4 regions of the Paenibacillus sp. JT22N1 genome follow, and region 2 is predicted to be linked to each of the others. Evidence: riboswitches for the same ligand, from Rfam matches in the RefSeq annotation. Region 2 holds a riboswitch; each other region holds the start of a gene.
What was found. A riboswitch is a leader RNA that binds a small molecule or an ion and turns the genes downstream of it on or off. The one in region 2 is predicted to bind ZMP and ZTP.
Positions count from the first base shown of each region.

Region 1 (3,393 bases), on a different contig from region 2:
TACGAAGTTGTAGAGAATACCGGATGCATTCACTGGGCTACCGTGCGTTAAGTGACCACCGTGTGCCAGGTTCATACCCAGAACCGTATCACCAGGGTTTAGAGCTGCCAGGTAAACAGCCATGTTGGCTTGTGCGCCGGAATGTGGTTGAACGTTCGCGTGCTCAGCACCGAAAAGCTCTTTTGCACGATCGCGAGCGATATCTTCTACGATGTCTACGTGCTCGCAGCCGCCATAGTATCTTTTGCCTGGGTAGCCTTCTGCATATTTGTTCGTTAGCACCGTGCCCATAGCTTCAAGAACAGCTTGGCTAACGATGTTTTCGGATGCAATAAGCTCGATTTTGTCACGTTGACGGGCAAGCTCAAGGTTCATGGCTGCTACAATTTTAGGATCTTGTTTGCTCAAAAAGTTTGTCATATTAAATTCCTCCTACAGGGTAGTTTTATCTGTTAAGTCTTAATTCCATTTGATATGTTAAAAAGTTTAACAATCCGCATCGGGTGCGGCTGTTTGATAGAGTTGTTCCGCTTCATCAGATAGGTATACAGCTCTTGTACCGCCAATCAGCTTAGGCCGGGTAAAAGCCATCGTGACATAGGCATGGCCAATGTTACGCACTGGCGGCCTTGCTGGCACAGCAACTGGGCGCAGATGCATCCCGATGAGCGTACTGCCAATATCGATTCCGGCATGAACCTGAATCGTCTCGACAACAACCGGCTTCGCGAAATGGCGATACGCATAGGAGGCCATCGAACCTCCGGCCCTTGGCACCGGAATGACAGAGACAGGCTCAAGCTGAGGCGCATGCGATAACAGCTCTTCCTCGATAACGATTGCACGGTTCAAATGCTCGCAGCATTGAAAGGCTAAGTGCAGCCCGAACTCGCGGCTTATGCGCTGCGCCGTTTCAAAAATCGGCTTGGCTGCATCCAGCGTACCCGATGTACCGATCCTATGCCCGAGAATTTCACTTGTGCTCGTTCCAATAATCAGAATGTGACTTGATCTTAGATTGCCGACTTTGACCAATTCCCGAAGATTCGTTTCCAAAGCCTCGGAAATATTAGAAAGAATGGAATCTGTCATCGTGAGCCCTCGTTTCTGGAATTTCCCGTTAGGAAATATTCTATGGATGCAATGTGAAACGGTCTTCGATACTTTGTACTTTGTTAATGCGATTCTGGTGACGAACACCTTGGGAAAACTCGGTTTCAAGCCAGATTTTCACGATTTCCTCAGCTACACCCGGTCCAATAACACGTTCCCCTAAGGCAAGTACGTTCGTATCATTGTGCTCACGCGTCGCTTTCGCTGAAAAAAGATCATGCACGAGTGCACAACGGATGCCCGGAACCTTATTCGCGGCAATTGACATCCCGATACCCGTTCCACAAATTAGAATACCTTTGTCAGCTTCACCTGAAACTACTTGCTCACAAACTTTAAGCGCATAGTCGGGATAATCGACCGAATCTGCACAGCTGCAGCCGTAATCGACGACTTGGTGACCTAATGACTCAATAAAAGGAATGATAACATCTTTCAAACGATAGCCTGCATGATCCGCACCTAAAGCAATTTTCATGAATAGAACGCTCCTTTGCATGTTCGAATTCGACCATCCTATTATATCCCAAAGCTCACCAGAAAACGAAAAAAAGAGCGGACACGCTAGAAAACGCGCGTTGCTCTTTTGCCCAGGCGACCGGCCGTATAGCTCAATGCTCCATTGTGGTTACTCCCACTCGTCGCCAGTTACATTGAGTCTTGATTGATAGATCTATTTTATCGCATTCTACCCCATGTGTAAAGACGTATCCGTAATTCGTATATCTAGAACCTGAGTTATTTGGAGCCTTCGTTTCTTGTACGTATTTTCTGAACCAATTTATCTAAACTCCCGCTGATTTCCTCAGCCGTTTGTCGGTAAATCTCTATGGAGCCTCCGAACGGGTCCGAAATGTCAAAGTCAGGAATCGCATGTTCAAGTTTATAAATGCGGCTTCTTTCTTCTACAGATACTGCTTGCGAAAGAGCCTGTTTGAGCTGAAGCTCCGTAACGAGCTGCTCCCTTTCCTCAATCGCCTGTAAAATATGAGCGTCATCCTCGACGTACTCTTTGAGCGTAAAAATCTTCTCAATCGCACCCGGAAACCGCTGGATGACCGTACGCTTATGACCCATCGTCATCGTCAAAATGAGATCAGCCCAATTCACTTCAGACTCTTGGATCGCCAAAGAACTAATGGAATCCTTGAACCCCGCTTCCTGTAAAAGCGATGCACTATTTCGGGAAATTGGACCGCCCGTCACCGCGGATACCCCTGCTGAACGAACCTCCGCCGCAAGCCCTTCTTGGTGCACCCTGATACGCAGCAAACCTTCTGCTAATGGACTGCGGCACGTATTTCCTGTACAGACAAATAGAATTCGCAACATGATTCCCTCCTAATCGTAAGCTAAGCTAAGACGAAAACTTTCTATACCCCTATTGTATCATAGTAAAAACTTGATCCCAAACGTGAGCAAAATAAGCCCCCCAAACGCCTCGCCGTACTCGCCTACCCAGCCGCTTACCTGTCTACCAACCAATAAACCGGCGATGGATAGCAAGCCTCCAAACAGACCAAATATTAACACCGTCAACAATATATCCGTAGCGAACATACCAAGGGATACACCCACAGAGAATGAATCAATACTGACACTAAGTGAGAAGATCGTCAGGCCCAAAATTGACCTATGATCAAAAGAAGTCGCTTCTTCTCCACGAATCGAACTATACACCATATGCGAACCCAGCAGAATGAGCAAACATCCCCCAGCGGCTGTAGCGACATTACCAAGCAGCGAAGAAACATATTGCCCCATAAACATACCCATTAAAGGCATGAGGACGTGGAAAACAGCAATTACGACGCTTATTTTCATAATATCAATTAAACGAATTCCCTTCATCCCTATGCCAATCCCTAAGGAAAAAGCATCCAGGCCCAAAGCAATCGCCATAATAATAATTGTTATCAGCTGCCCAAATTCTACCCCAGATGCGAGCATAGTGCTATCCCCCTTGTCCACGTTTCTCTCTCAAGATATGCGGACAAACAGGGAATCATGCTAGCTAAACACGTACAAGCCGATGACCGGCTGCCTTACGAAGTCGATTCATAATCGCAAGGCCAATCCCCTTTTCTGGACAGCCCTCTGCAGCAATATATTGAATGCCTTCTTGATCAAATTGCCTTAACGCAGCATAAAGATCCTGAGCGATTGTTTCCGGTTGCGATAATGATCCGCAGGCTATAACCACATCAGCTTCGTAACGAGAAGCTCTCTCCTCAAAAGTAAGAATACCCGTTGACTCGCCACGTGCTTTGGCTGCATCAA
Region 1 covers NZ_JCAUAW010000028.1:26,659-30,051, reverse strand. Annotated here, with positions in the region: gene glyA (serine hydroxymethyltransferase) at 1-420, opposite strand, end outside; gene AC58UU_RS34615 (TIGR01440 family protein) at 487-1,092, opposite strand; gene rpiB (ribose 5-phosphate isomerase B) at 1,133-1,591, opposite strand; ZMP/ZTP riboswitch at 1,695-1,775, opposite strand; gene AC58UU_RS34605 (low molecular weight protein arginine phosphatase) at 1,852-2,445, opposite strand; gene AC58UU_RS34600 (manganese efflux pump MntP) at 2,503-3,063, opposite strand; gene AC58UU_RS34595 (L-threonylcarbamoyladenylate synthase) at 3,128-3,393, opposite strand, start outside.
Region 1: another riboswitch for ZMP and ZTP. It lies ahead of rpiB (ribose 5-phosphate isomerase B); the one in region 2 lies ahead of AC58UU_RS32685 (DJ-1/PfpI family protein).

Region 2 (3,393 bases):
TTGCTATACAATAGTTCCATAACCGAAAATTCGGATAGACTTAACCCGTGGCGTTGCGCATCGATCTGCGAATGTTCCAATACACTCTTGTAAGCTCGTGAAAGGACGATAAACAATTTCAATGTAGCTTGTAGATCCTGATCATTCATACAAATCCCTCTATAGTTCGAATTCGAAATTTATGAATCAATACTATCACGATTTGTTTTTTCGGTCAATAAACTCTTCCTTCTTCAATGCTCAACAATCAGAACGACTGAGCCAGTTTTGAACAATTAATTATCACATTTCAACATTACGTTAGCGGAATACTATTAGTCCCACTTTTTCACAAAAGTTACTCTATGATAATCAGATTTAAAGAAGTCCTTTTCAAAGTTTACTTGCTCATAACCGATACTCTGGTAGAAAATTAGCGTTTTTTCATTTCTGATATGACCCAAAGTGTGTAGAATCACCTGTTTCCCACCAATTAAATGGACCTGATTACATATGGTATCAAGTAGTAATTTTCCGATTCCCTTACGTTGACATTCTTTATGAACTGCTACCCCAACTATTTCATAAAAGCCTGTTTCGACATCAAAAATATATCCAGCATGGCCAAGAATAATATCGGAATGTGCCACGTAATACCCGCAGTTCTTATGATCCTTTATCTCCAAAAAATCAGACCACCTTTGCGGGTATTTATCAATGATGAATTCTGGGAATTGAAGAGGATGACTTGCCATAATATCATTAACTTGGCTTCGATCTTTATCTTCCAATAAACGTATAATCAAGCCTTCACCCCCTAAATTATATGAAGCTATTGAAAATAATTAACTTTCATTCGTGATTTGTAATTTTAACTATTCCATCACTCGTACGGCATGAAAACACTAGTCAATTTCCCTGAATGATAGTACGGGTAATCCATCATCTTTTTAGTCGTTTCCGTTACATCTGTACTCGTTAATGATTCAACAAGGTACAAACCTAAATCGATAGAAGCTGAAACACCTCCGCCGGTAAAAATATTCCCATCCCGTACAATTCGAGCCTTAACAACCTCTGTGCAATAAGGAGTCAATAATTCGTAAGCAGATGGGTTCGTTGTCGCCATTTTACCAGTTAAGAACCCTGCGGCACCTAAAAGCAAAGCACCCGTACAAACAGACACTTTGTATTCCACATCACGAGCACTTTGTATCCAAGAAACAAACTCTATATCGTATCTCAATTCTCTGGTAGACATACCTCCGGGTATAAATATCAAATCATATTTAGACAGATCTGGGCTAATATGCTTTATCTTTATTGTCATACCACGGTCGTCTGTAATTTCCTCGTGTTTTGCACAGAGATCCCAAGACACATCTTCTTTAGCATTTAGAATTTTTAGCCAAGATACCGCTTCATAAAAGCCGACAAAATCCAATGTTGTCATCTTGTCAAAAAGAATATAAGCTATTTTCATTCCATAACACCGTCCCTTTCATGAATGAAACAAAAAAAAAGCATCTGATCTTAGATCAAATACTTTGCCCAGGCGAACGGCGTTTGAAATATGTGCTTCCTCGTGGTACTCCACGTTTCGCCAGTTACACATACCAAATATTTACTTTATTATAGTCCGAAAAAACTAATATAATCAAGTTAATTATCACGTTAACCTGCCCTTTAGCTTAATGCTGGGGACTGCAAACCCCGCCTAATAAAGTTCGTTAATTATTTAGCATAATCATCTCCTGTTTGGTGACAAATAAGTTTTGAAGTGGTGTTTTCGGGCAAAAAACCTGAATTACAAATAAGTTTTGAAGTACTTCTTACAAACTATTGCTTACAGTCTCTTTCAACTATCGTTCTCCGTAATGACTTCTATTTCTTTCCCACTTATTTTTAAGTCGGTATCTTAAAAAATGTATTAATGTGAAGAGACCGAAAATAGTAACAGCTTCCACGAAATAGTGAGTCCAAACAAACTGATAATGAGCGATCACAAAGTTGTTGTTATGGTAATCAAAATCAGCGTATTGCACAAATCCATTAAGGTATAACCCGTAAACTACGTATCGTGACGGTTAGTGGTGGGATATCTGATCGGCTACAGCTGCTTGTTGGAAGGAATAGTGAAATGGGTATCGAAATGGGGTATTGACCTAATGCGGAACTATCCACTTGAACATATATTGTATATTACCAGTACACTCGTCTCTGTCAGCCTCTCATTTAAAACATCTCTCTCTTTATGAGAAGGTGTTTTTTAGTTTCCAACAACAGAAAAAAACGATCCGTGTTCGCGCATCTATTTCGCGATAGGAACCGTTTTTGTTTTTCTCGATATTAGTGTTGTATTAAAGAATTTTACCACACACAAGTTGCTGATAAGATGATTACCAAAAGAACAAAAAGAACCAAAACAGCTGCTGCGCTAGTACCTACTCCGCTCATATTTACTCATTCCCCTCAGTGAATTTTCATTACGATATAAACATATGCTCCCTACATAGTGATTGCTTGGACATAAGTCAGGCTGCTTGATGGAAGGAATAAAAAAACCGTTCCTCCTAAATAGAGAATATGGTTTTCTGTTATTCTATATTGTTGATTTCAACCAAAAGAAAAACCGCCTCATGATAAAGCGGTTAATTGAACTATCGTTTCCGTTAGTTCAACGACTTGTGGTACGGTTCACCGTATCATTGGATAGATTAACAAAAGTGAAGGGTAGTGCTTAGCTCAATGGTTTCACCATTTTAAGATTTAGTAAAATTAGTTCATGGAAGGCGTAACAGAAATAGCCCCCTGCATCTACGGCAAAAGGGCTATTCTAAGGGGGCATTTCATCTACGGCTCTTTTCCTTACTTATGATACGGTTCACCTTCATTAACGGCTGGAGCTGGCTTTCGTGTAGCCTCCGGCCCACCAGGTCGCGCAGGAAAGGCAGCTGTTCCGGGTAGCTGCGTACGTAGCGGACTAGGCGAAGCGCTCACCTTCGAATGCAAGATTCCTCCTCAAGTGTTCATTAATAAGATGGCTCAATTAACAATCTACATTTGGAGGATCTCGTCTTCAAACAGAACTATCATCAATCCGCTTCAGCCGAACGCTCATGCCATACGCTGAGCTCTTTCAGCTTATTGTTATACGATTCGCGAATCGTGTCTGCAGAATAAGATCCAACCGGCAGCCGGAGCGGCACATTACCGCTTTTAATGACGGAAATAATATATTGCACCGCTTTGGCCGGATCGCCGATCTTGACGTTCGAAAATCCTTTTTGAAAAGCTTCGTAATACGGCAGGTACTCCGGCTTCATCACGGAGCGGTCCATCGAGTGTCCGATAAACTCGGTTGCGAACACGGCCGGTTCCACGATGGTTGTCTTGATCCCGAAGCTTGCGAAT
Region 2 covers NZ_JCAUAW010000023.1:99,189-102,581, reverse strand. Annotated here, with positions in the region: gene AC58UU_RS32695 (MarR family winged helix-turn-helix transcriptional regulator) at 1-149, opposite strand, end outside; gene AC58UU_RS32690 (GNAT family N-acetyltransferase) at 315-785, opposite strand; gene AC58UU_RS32685 (DJ-1/PfpI family protein) at 863-1,462, opposite strand; ZMP/ZTP riboswitch at 1,522-1,600, opposite strand; gene AC58UU_RS32680 (hypothetical protein) at 2,848-2,991, opposite strand; gene AC58UU_RS32675 (SDR family NAD(P)-dependent oxidoreductase) at 3,075-3,393, opposite strand, start outside.

Region 3 (3,393 bases), on a different contig from region 2:
CGATCATGCGCGTCAAGATTGGCACGATGTCATAGATCTGAACTTGAACTCTGCGTTCTTCTTGTGTCAGCTAGTAGGCCGTCACATGATTGAGCGCGGCAGCGGTAAAATCGTGAACATCGCTTCTATGCTGACCTACCAAGGCGGTATCAATGTTCCTGGTTATACAGCAAGTAAACATGCTATTGCTGGTGTTACCAAAGCATTAGCCAACGAGTGGGCTGGGAAAGGCATCCAGATCAATGCCATCGCTCCTGGTTACATGACGACTAATAATACAGCACCTATCCTCAAAGATGAGAAACGCACACAATCCATTACAGATCGAATCCCGGCAGGCCGTTGGGGCTCACCAGAGGATTTGAAAGGTCCTGTTGTTTTCTTGTCATCACATGCGTCGGATTATATGAACGGACACGTACTGTGCGTGGACGGCGGATGGATGGCTAGATAGATGGGTATCGGTACGTTAGCCCATACCGTCGGCCATCTTCCATTGAAGCAATTAACAGAGAAGATAAGCGGACGAGGCATTGACTTCGTTCAACTGGCACTCAGCAAAGCAATTAGTGATATTGACACCAGCCTCGGTAGGCTTAGCCCTGCTCTAGCCAACCACATTGGTGAGCAATTCCAACGTTCTGGTATCAGGATTGGCGTACTTGGCTGTTATATCAACCCGATTCATCCAGATCCGCAGCAGCGGCGTCATGAAATCAACCGGTTCAAAGAGCATCTGCGTTTCGCCAGAGACTTTGGTACTTCTATCGTTGCGACGGAAACGGCTGAACTAACGACTTACCTCTCGCAGGATTCCGAGCGTTATGAGGCCATTGGTTGGGCAACCCTTAAGCAAACAGTTGAAGAATTAGCAGAAGAAGCGGAACGTTGGGGTGTCTTCATCGGACTCGAACCTGTTTTCACTCACACGTTATCTAGCAGTGAGAAAATGGTTCGAATTCTGGATGAGATTCCTTCCAGCAATCTGGGGGTTGTGTTTGATCCAATTAACCTGCTCCCGCCAACAGCAATAGATTCACAAGATGTTTTCCTTGATCAGGCATTTGCTGCTTTTGGTGACCGGATTGTCCTCGCCCATCTTAAGGATGTTGTCATTCAGAACGACAAGCGGAAAGAGGTACGATCTGGTAAGGGTATTTTCCAAACGAAATCGTTTTTGGAAAAGCTGTACCGGGCAAAACCAGGCATCGATATCTCCTTAGAACAGCTTGCTGATGATACGATTGACGAAACCGTTCAATACGTGAGAAGCCTTTTGACTTAATAAATTGGCCCCGTTCTCTCTATCATTGGGGGGAGTGGGGCCCTCCTATTTGGAATTACGCCTATTTCTTTATATCTGGTTCTGTCATAACTTCGTACGCGTTACCCAAATAAGACTGCAGCGCCTTTAACGCCGCAACCCCCACCGCTATGTCATCCTCACCATTCCCACCACTTACGCCGACTCCGCCAATGACACTGCCGCCCACCACAATCGGAAATCCCCCGACGAAAATAGCAAACTTGCCCGGCATCATCGCATGAATACCAAATGCCTCACCATGGATTGTCGCAGGGCCACCTGGCTGATTGAACAAATGTGTTGATCGCCTGTGACCGCTAGCAGTAAACGCCTTAGCCATGGCAATTTCCGGGCTCGTATTGCGAGCGCCATTCATTCTTTCTAACGCAATTAGATACCCGCCATCGTCTACGATACATATCGTTTCGGCTGCATTCGCTTCTATTGCCGCTTGTATGCCTGCTGCGATCATGACCCTCGCTTCCTCTACTTCAAGCTTAAAAACCGATTTCATAAGTCTTTCCCTCCCTGCTTGTCGGCCATTATGAAGTGCGCAACAAACGCCTCTTCCATTCATATGGGGACGTTAAGGGTTTAAGTCATGGTCATCACTTGAAAAAAGATATTGAATTTCGGTGCGAGCAATTGTAAGATTATAGAAATTGAACCGATGTGTGACTGGCGTAAACATGGATAACCATGAGGGAGCACATTGCAAACAGCCGTACGCCTGGGCAAAGTATTTGATCCTTGATCAAGTGCTTTTTTGTGCTTCAATGACAGTAGAAAGGTCAGGTGGCTGTTTATGAAAATGGCATTCGTACTTTTTGATGGGGTAACTGCGTTAGATTTTACCGGCTTTTATGAAGCTATCACATGGATGGGCATTTTGGGAGCTAAAGAGAATGTCTCTTGGGATTTCTGCTCCAATAAGGGGGAAATTACGGACGACCGAGGCTTAACCGTTAAGGTAACACATGTCTATCCCGATCTATCAGGATACGATCTCCTGTTTGTACCTGGCGGATTTGCAACGAGAAGCCTAAGATTCGACGCTGCCTTCATCTCTTGGCTCCAAACCTCAGCTAATGTGACTTACAAGGTTTCTGTGTGTACTGGTGCGTTGTTACTAGGTGCAGCCGGATTCCTGCATGGAAAAAAGGCAACCACCAATCCTTCCGCCTACGATTTATTGACGCCGTACTGTTCCGAAGTTGTAAAAAAACGAATCGTCAGAGACGGGAATCTCTTTACCGGTGGCGGCGTTTCTGCCTCCATTGACTTAGGATTATTCGTGATTGAATCGCTCACTGACTCTCATTTCGTGCAACAAGTTCAACAAAAGATGGATTACCCGTACTATCAATCGGGACGGTTGTTTAATGTGAATTTGGAGTAACTACCTACTAATAAGGATAAACGGCTTACACTTGCCTTGGACGAGAGCAAAAGTGTGTGTGTGAGCGTGAGAGTGAGCGAGTGAGCGAGTGCGTTTATTAAGGTTGATGTACTTTTTGCACAGCCTATTTGTTGCAATGATGTATTTCATCGTTAGATTCAAGTTGAGGTCGCATTGCGATTGCTGCATCGATGTTTTACATCGTTAGGAGGGCGATTGGGAGTATAACGGCTCATAAAAGATTGATGGAACGATATTTTACATTGTTGCAATGGAGCTCAAACTTCGTTTTAATGCTGTAACGATACTTTTCATCATTGCGTCACAGGGCGGCAAACTCTGCGTGTACTGCCTATCTCTCAGACATCTTCGAAAACTTTTTGGACAGCCACTCTCATATTGTCCAAATCACTCATACCAGAAAACAATCCAAATCTCCACTTCTTAACAGGGCTAAACCTCCAAAAAAAAATAAGCCCCCCCAACACTCATAAAGTGTCTGGATAGGCTTATCTGCCTTATTTTTTAGGTTGTTCACGGTTAACACGAACGGGTCTCTCGACCCAATTCTCACGATTCATACGTTGAACCTGGTTAATCGGATTCTTAAGATCGATAATCGGGGCGGGTTTACCTTCCGCTTGCATGGTGGCCGCGAGCTTTTCCTTATAACTTGTTCCAGGCGCTG
Region 3 covers NZ_JCAUAW010000002.1:2,825-6,217, forward strand. Annotated here, with positions in the region: gene kduD (2-dehydro-3-deoxy-D-gluconate 5-dehydrogenase KduD) at 1-454, shown strand, start outside; gene AC58UU_RS03845 (sugar phosphate isomerase/epimerase family protein) at 455-1,285, shown strand; gene AC58UU_RS03850 (GlcG/HbpS family heme-binding protein) at 1,347-1,820, opposite strand; ZMP/ZTP riboswitch at 1,971-2,049, shown strand; gene AC58UU_RS03855 (DJ-1/PfpI family protein) at 2,112-2,705, shown strand; gene AC58UU_RS03860 (hypothetical protein) at 3,224-3,393, opposite strand, start outside.
Region 3: another riboswitch for ZMP and ZTP. It lies ahead of AC58UU_RS03855 (DJ-1/PfpI family protein); the one in region 2 lies ahead of AC58UU_RS32685 (DJ-1/PfpI family protein).

Region 4 (3,393 bases), on a different contig from region 2:
TATCATATCCCGTTCCGTTCCCTCTACTCCGTCAACGTGACGAATATGCTGATGGCGGGACGCAACATCAGCGCGTCCCACGTGGCCTTTGGCACGACTCGCGTCATGGCGACATGTGCCGTGATAGGCGAAGCCGCGGGCACAGGAGCCGCGCTCTGCGCGGCAAAGGGCATCTCCCCTCGCGAGCTGCACAGCAGCCACTTGAGCGAGCTTCAACAGACGCTGCTTCGACAGGATGCAGCCGTCCTCGGTCTGAAGAACGCGGATGCGGCAGACCTCGTGCTCCGCGCTGAGATGACAGCCTCCAGCACCTTGACGCGACTTGCGCTCGAGCAATCTGCGTCGGTGCTGCCGCTGACCGCGCATGTGGCGCTTCTCGTGCCGGCAGATCCGTTCATTGACGGCATTGAGCTGCTGCTGGATGCTTCGGAAGCTACGGAGCTGACAGTAGAGCTCTGGAGCACTGGGAAGCCGCAGAACTACGTCCCACACACACAGGTGACGTCCATTCAAGTAGCTGTAGCCGAGGGTTCTCAGCAGTGGGTAAAGGCTGCCCTTTCATGGCATCCTGAAACCGCTCAGAATGCTTTTATCATTCTCAGAAGCAACCCGGCGCTTTCGGTCCATCTATCAGCCAGACCACAAACGGGTGTGCTTTCCTTCAAGCATGATGCTGCATCAAAAGATGCCGTAGATTTCGGTGATATGCATCATCATCAGCCGGTCATTGATTGGAGCGCGAAAGCATTCATTCGGAAGCCAATCTGCTTCCGTCTGCTCGCTCCCACATCTGCATTCGCAGTCGACAAAGCTGCCGATGGATATAAGCGTCCTTACGGAGGCCCTCATCTTTGGTCGTCGGCTGGCCTTGAGGTCTCGCAGCCAGAGTGGCTTGAAGCCAGTTGGCCGGAGGCTGTGCGGATTCGCAGCGTACATCTCACTTTCAATGATGACGTGAACGAAGATTTAATTAATTTACATCATCATCGGACGGAATTCGAGATCATTCCTGAACTGGTCAAAGACTATAAACTTCAGGCCTTCATCGGCGGTGATTGGACCACAGTAGCTGAGGGACTCGATAATCATACGCGCAAACATGTTCATCTTTTGCCAGAAGTTGTAACGACTGATCGACTTCGTGTGGTCGTTGAAGCGACGAACGGGACGGAACGGGCAGAGATTGTTGAAATCCGTTGTTATGGTTGATCGAAAGCAATCAACAGCACCAATAAATCATTTTTAAGAGTTGCATATTCCATAACCTGCCATTATGATTAGATCAATTAAAAGTTGATGTGTGACTGGCGAAGCATGGATACCCATGAGGAAGCACATTGATGTTACAGCCGTACGCCTGGGCAGAGGTAAGGGGGATTTATCCCCCTTACCTCTTTGTGTTTTTACAAACAAATGAAGGGTTGAGGGAAACATGAATTCAGAAAAATTAATTTTGGATGGTACACGCGTAGCAAAAAGCATTAAAGAGACATTAGTCGAAAGAATCAAACAACTGTCTGCAAGAGGTATCCCGCCATGTTTAGCTACGATACTTGTTGGCGATGACCCATCTTCCGAAACCTATGTACGTATGAAAAGCAGTGCATGCAAGCGGCTAGGCATTGATTCCAGACGAATCCACCTAAATAAATCAACTACGACAGAGGAACTTATTGCCGTTATCCAACAATTAAACGAGGATCCTCAGATCCATGGTATTTTATTGCAGCATCCGGTTCCACACCATATTGATGAAAGAGCTGCGTTTGAGGCCATTCAGATCGAAAAAGATGTGGATGGCGTTACCATGCTGGGCTTTGCTCAAAATGCTTTTGGAGTGGCCAGCTTTCCATCCTGTACCCCAGCCGCTATTCTAGCTATCCTCGATTATTATCAGATTCCTATTGAAGGCAAGCACGCGGTTATCGTTGGTCGGAGTCCTATTTTAGGTAAACCCGTATCGCTTATGCTGCTGAATAGAAACGCTACTGTCACCATTTGCCATTCTAAAACAAACAATCTCCCCTTAATTATTGGATTAGCTGATATTGTCGTTGCAGCCGTTGGTAAACCTGCATTTATTCAAGGAGCCTGGATTAAGGAAGGTGCTGTCGTTTTAGATGCTGGATACAATGCTGGATACAATGCTGGCAACATTGGCGATGTTGATTTCGATGCTTGTCACAAAAAGGCGAGCGCAATTACCCCTGTCCCTGCTGGAATTGGCCCAGTGACCATCGCTATGCTGCTCAAACACACCGTCCTTGCTGCCGAAAAAAGCAAATTTATAACCTGAGTTTCCGACATTCTTTTTTCTAAAATAGGTCTTAATGTCCCTTGCTTAACCTAACATGGTGTGTTATATTGAAAGTGCATCAAATCAAGGTTTCCACTTCAAAAAGTTGACATAGGAGTGATACAAATGGGCAACAATTCCGTGCAAATCCCGCAAGGTGAAGAATTGATTCGTGTGGAAATGACGGTTAAGGAAGCGCTTGCATTGACAGGCACTAAATTTAACCAAAACCACAAATTAGAGACAGATGCAATCAAGAAGGTTAAACAATCCTTAGAAGATAAATTGCTGACACCGAACCATTAATCCATACTCACTCACCGCACATAGCCCTGACGAACGATTTCAAATCGCTCGCGGGGCTTTTTTCATTAGATCACTCTTCCTTCAATGGACTCGGTTGAGGATTTCTCATTTTTATCGTATCAAATTCAGCCGAATGCTTATAATAATCACGCACCGCCCAAAATCCTACATTTTAAGGAGTGAACAACCATGTCAGAATCTCATACGCAGCAAGGACAATCCAGAAAAAATACAACAACACGTTCAACGGATCAGAAAAGCAATAAGAAACATAAGAAAGGTCAGAGTTAACGACATTTCACATCAGGAGGCCGATATATGCTCGATCAGTTAGAAAGCAATTATGACTGTGCGAATGCGGGCTCTGACCTGCATAGTTTAAAACAAGAGCTTGAACAATTCCAAGGGCAAACAGCCTCTTCCGACAAAGAACAAGAAGAGCATCGAAATCGACTTGAGAATCAAATTCGTTTTATTGAAAATAAGTGTTCTATCCCAAGCGAACATATCCCACAATGAAGAAAGTCCACGCCTTTGATAACGGGGCGTGGACTTTTGCATTAGTTGATCTTTCTTCTTGTCAAAATACATGGAACCCCTTTTCCAACAGCTCCCGGCTCCGACATTAGGGCCAAATATCGAAGTCCTCTTGTGCATGGCGTCTTACAAACTGCGCATGTGGACGATTCCACTATCCTCATCGTGTATTGCACTCTGGATGAAAGTGTTTTCTTCTTGGATGCCTTGCCCTTCCCTTTAGGTGGTGCCATATCCACGCCTCCCAACTGTTT
Region 4 covers NZ_JCAUAW010000001.1:336,930-340,322, reverse strand. Annotated here, with positions in the region: gene AC58UU_RS01550 (FAD-dependent oxidoreductase) at 1-1,209, shown strand, start outside; ZMP/ZTP riboswitch at 1,291-1,370, shown strand; gene AC58UU_RS01545 (bifunctional 5,10-methylenetetrahydrofolate dehydrogenase/5,10-methenyltetrahydrofolate cyclohydrolase) at 1,433-2,296, shown strand; gene AC58UU_RS01540 (hypothetical protein) at 2,423-2,602, shown strand; gene AC58UU_RS01535 (DUF2524 domain-containing protein) at 2,921-3,121, shown strand; gene AC58UU_RS01530 (hypothetical protein) at 3,163-3,372, opposite strand.
Region 4: another riboswitch for ZMP and ZTP. It lies ahead of AC58UU_RS01545 (bifunctional 5,10-methylenetetrahydrofolate dehydrogenase/5,10-methenyltetrahydrofolate cyclohydrolase); the one in region 2 lies ahead of AC58UU_RS32685 (DJ-1/PfpI family protein).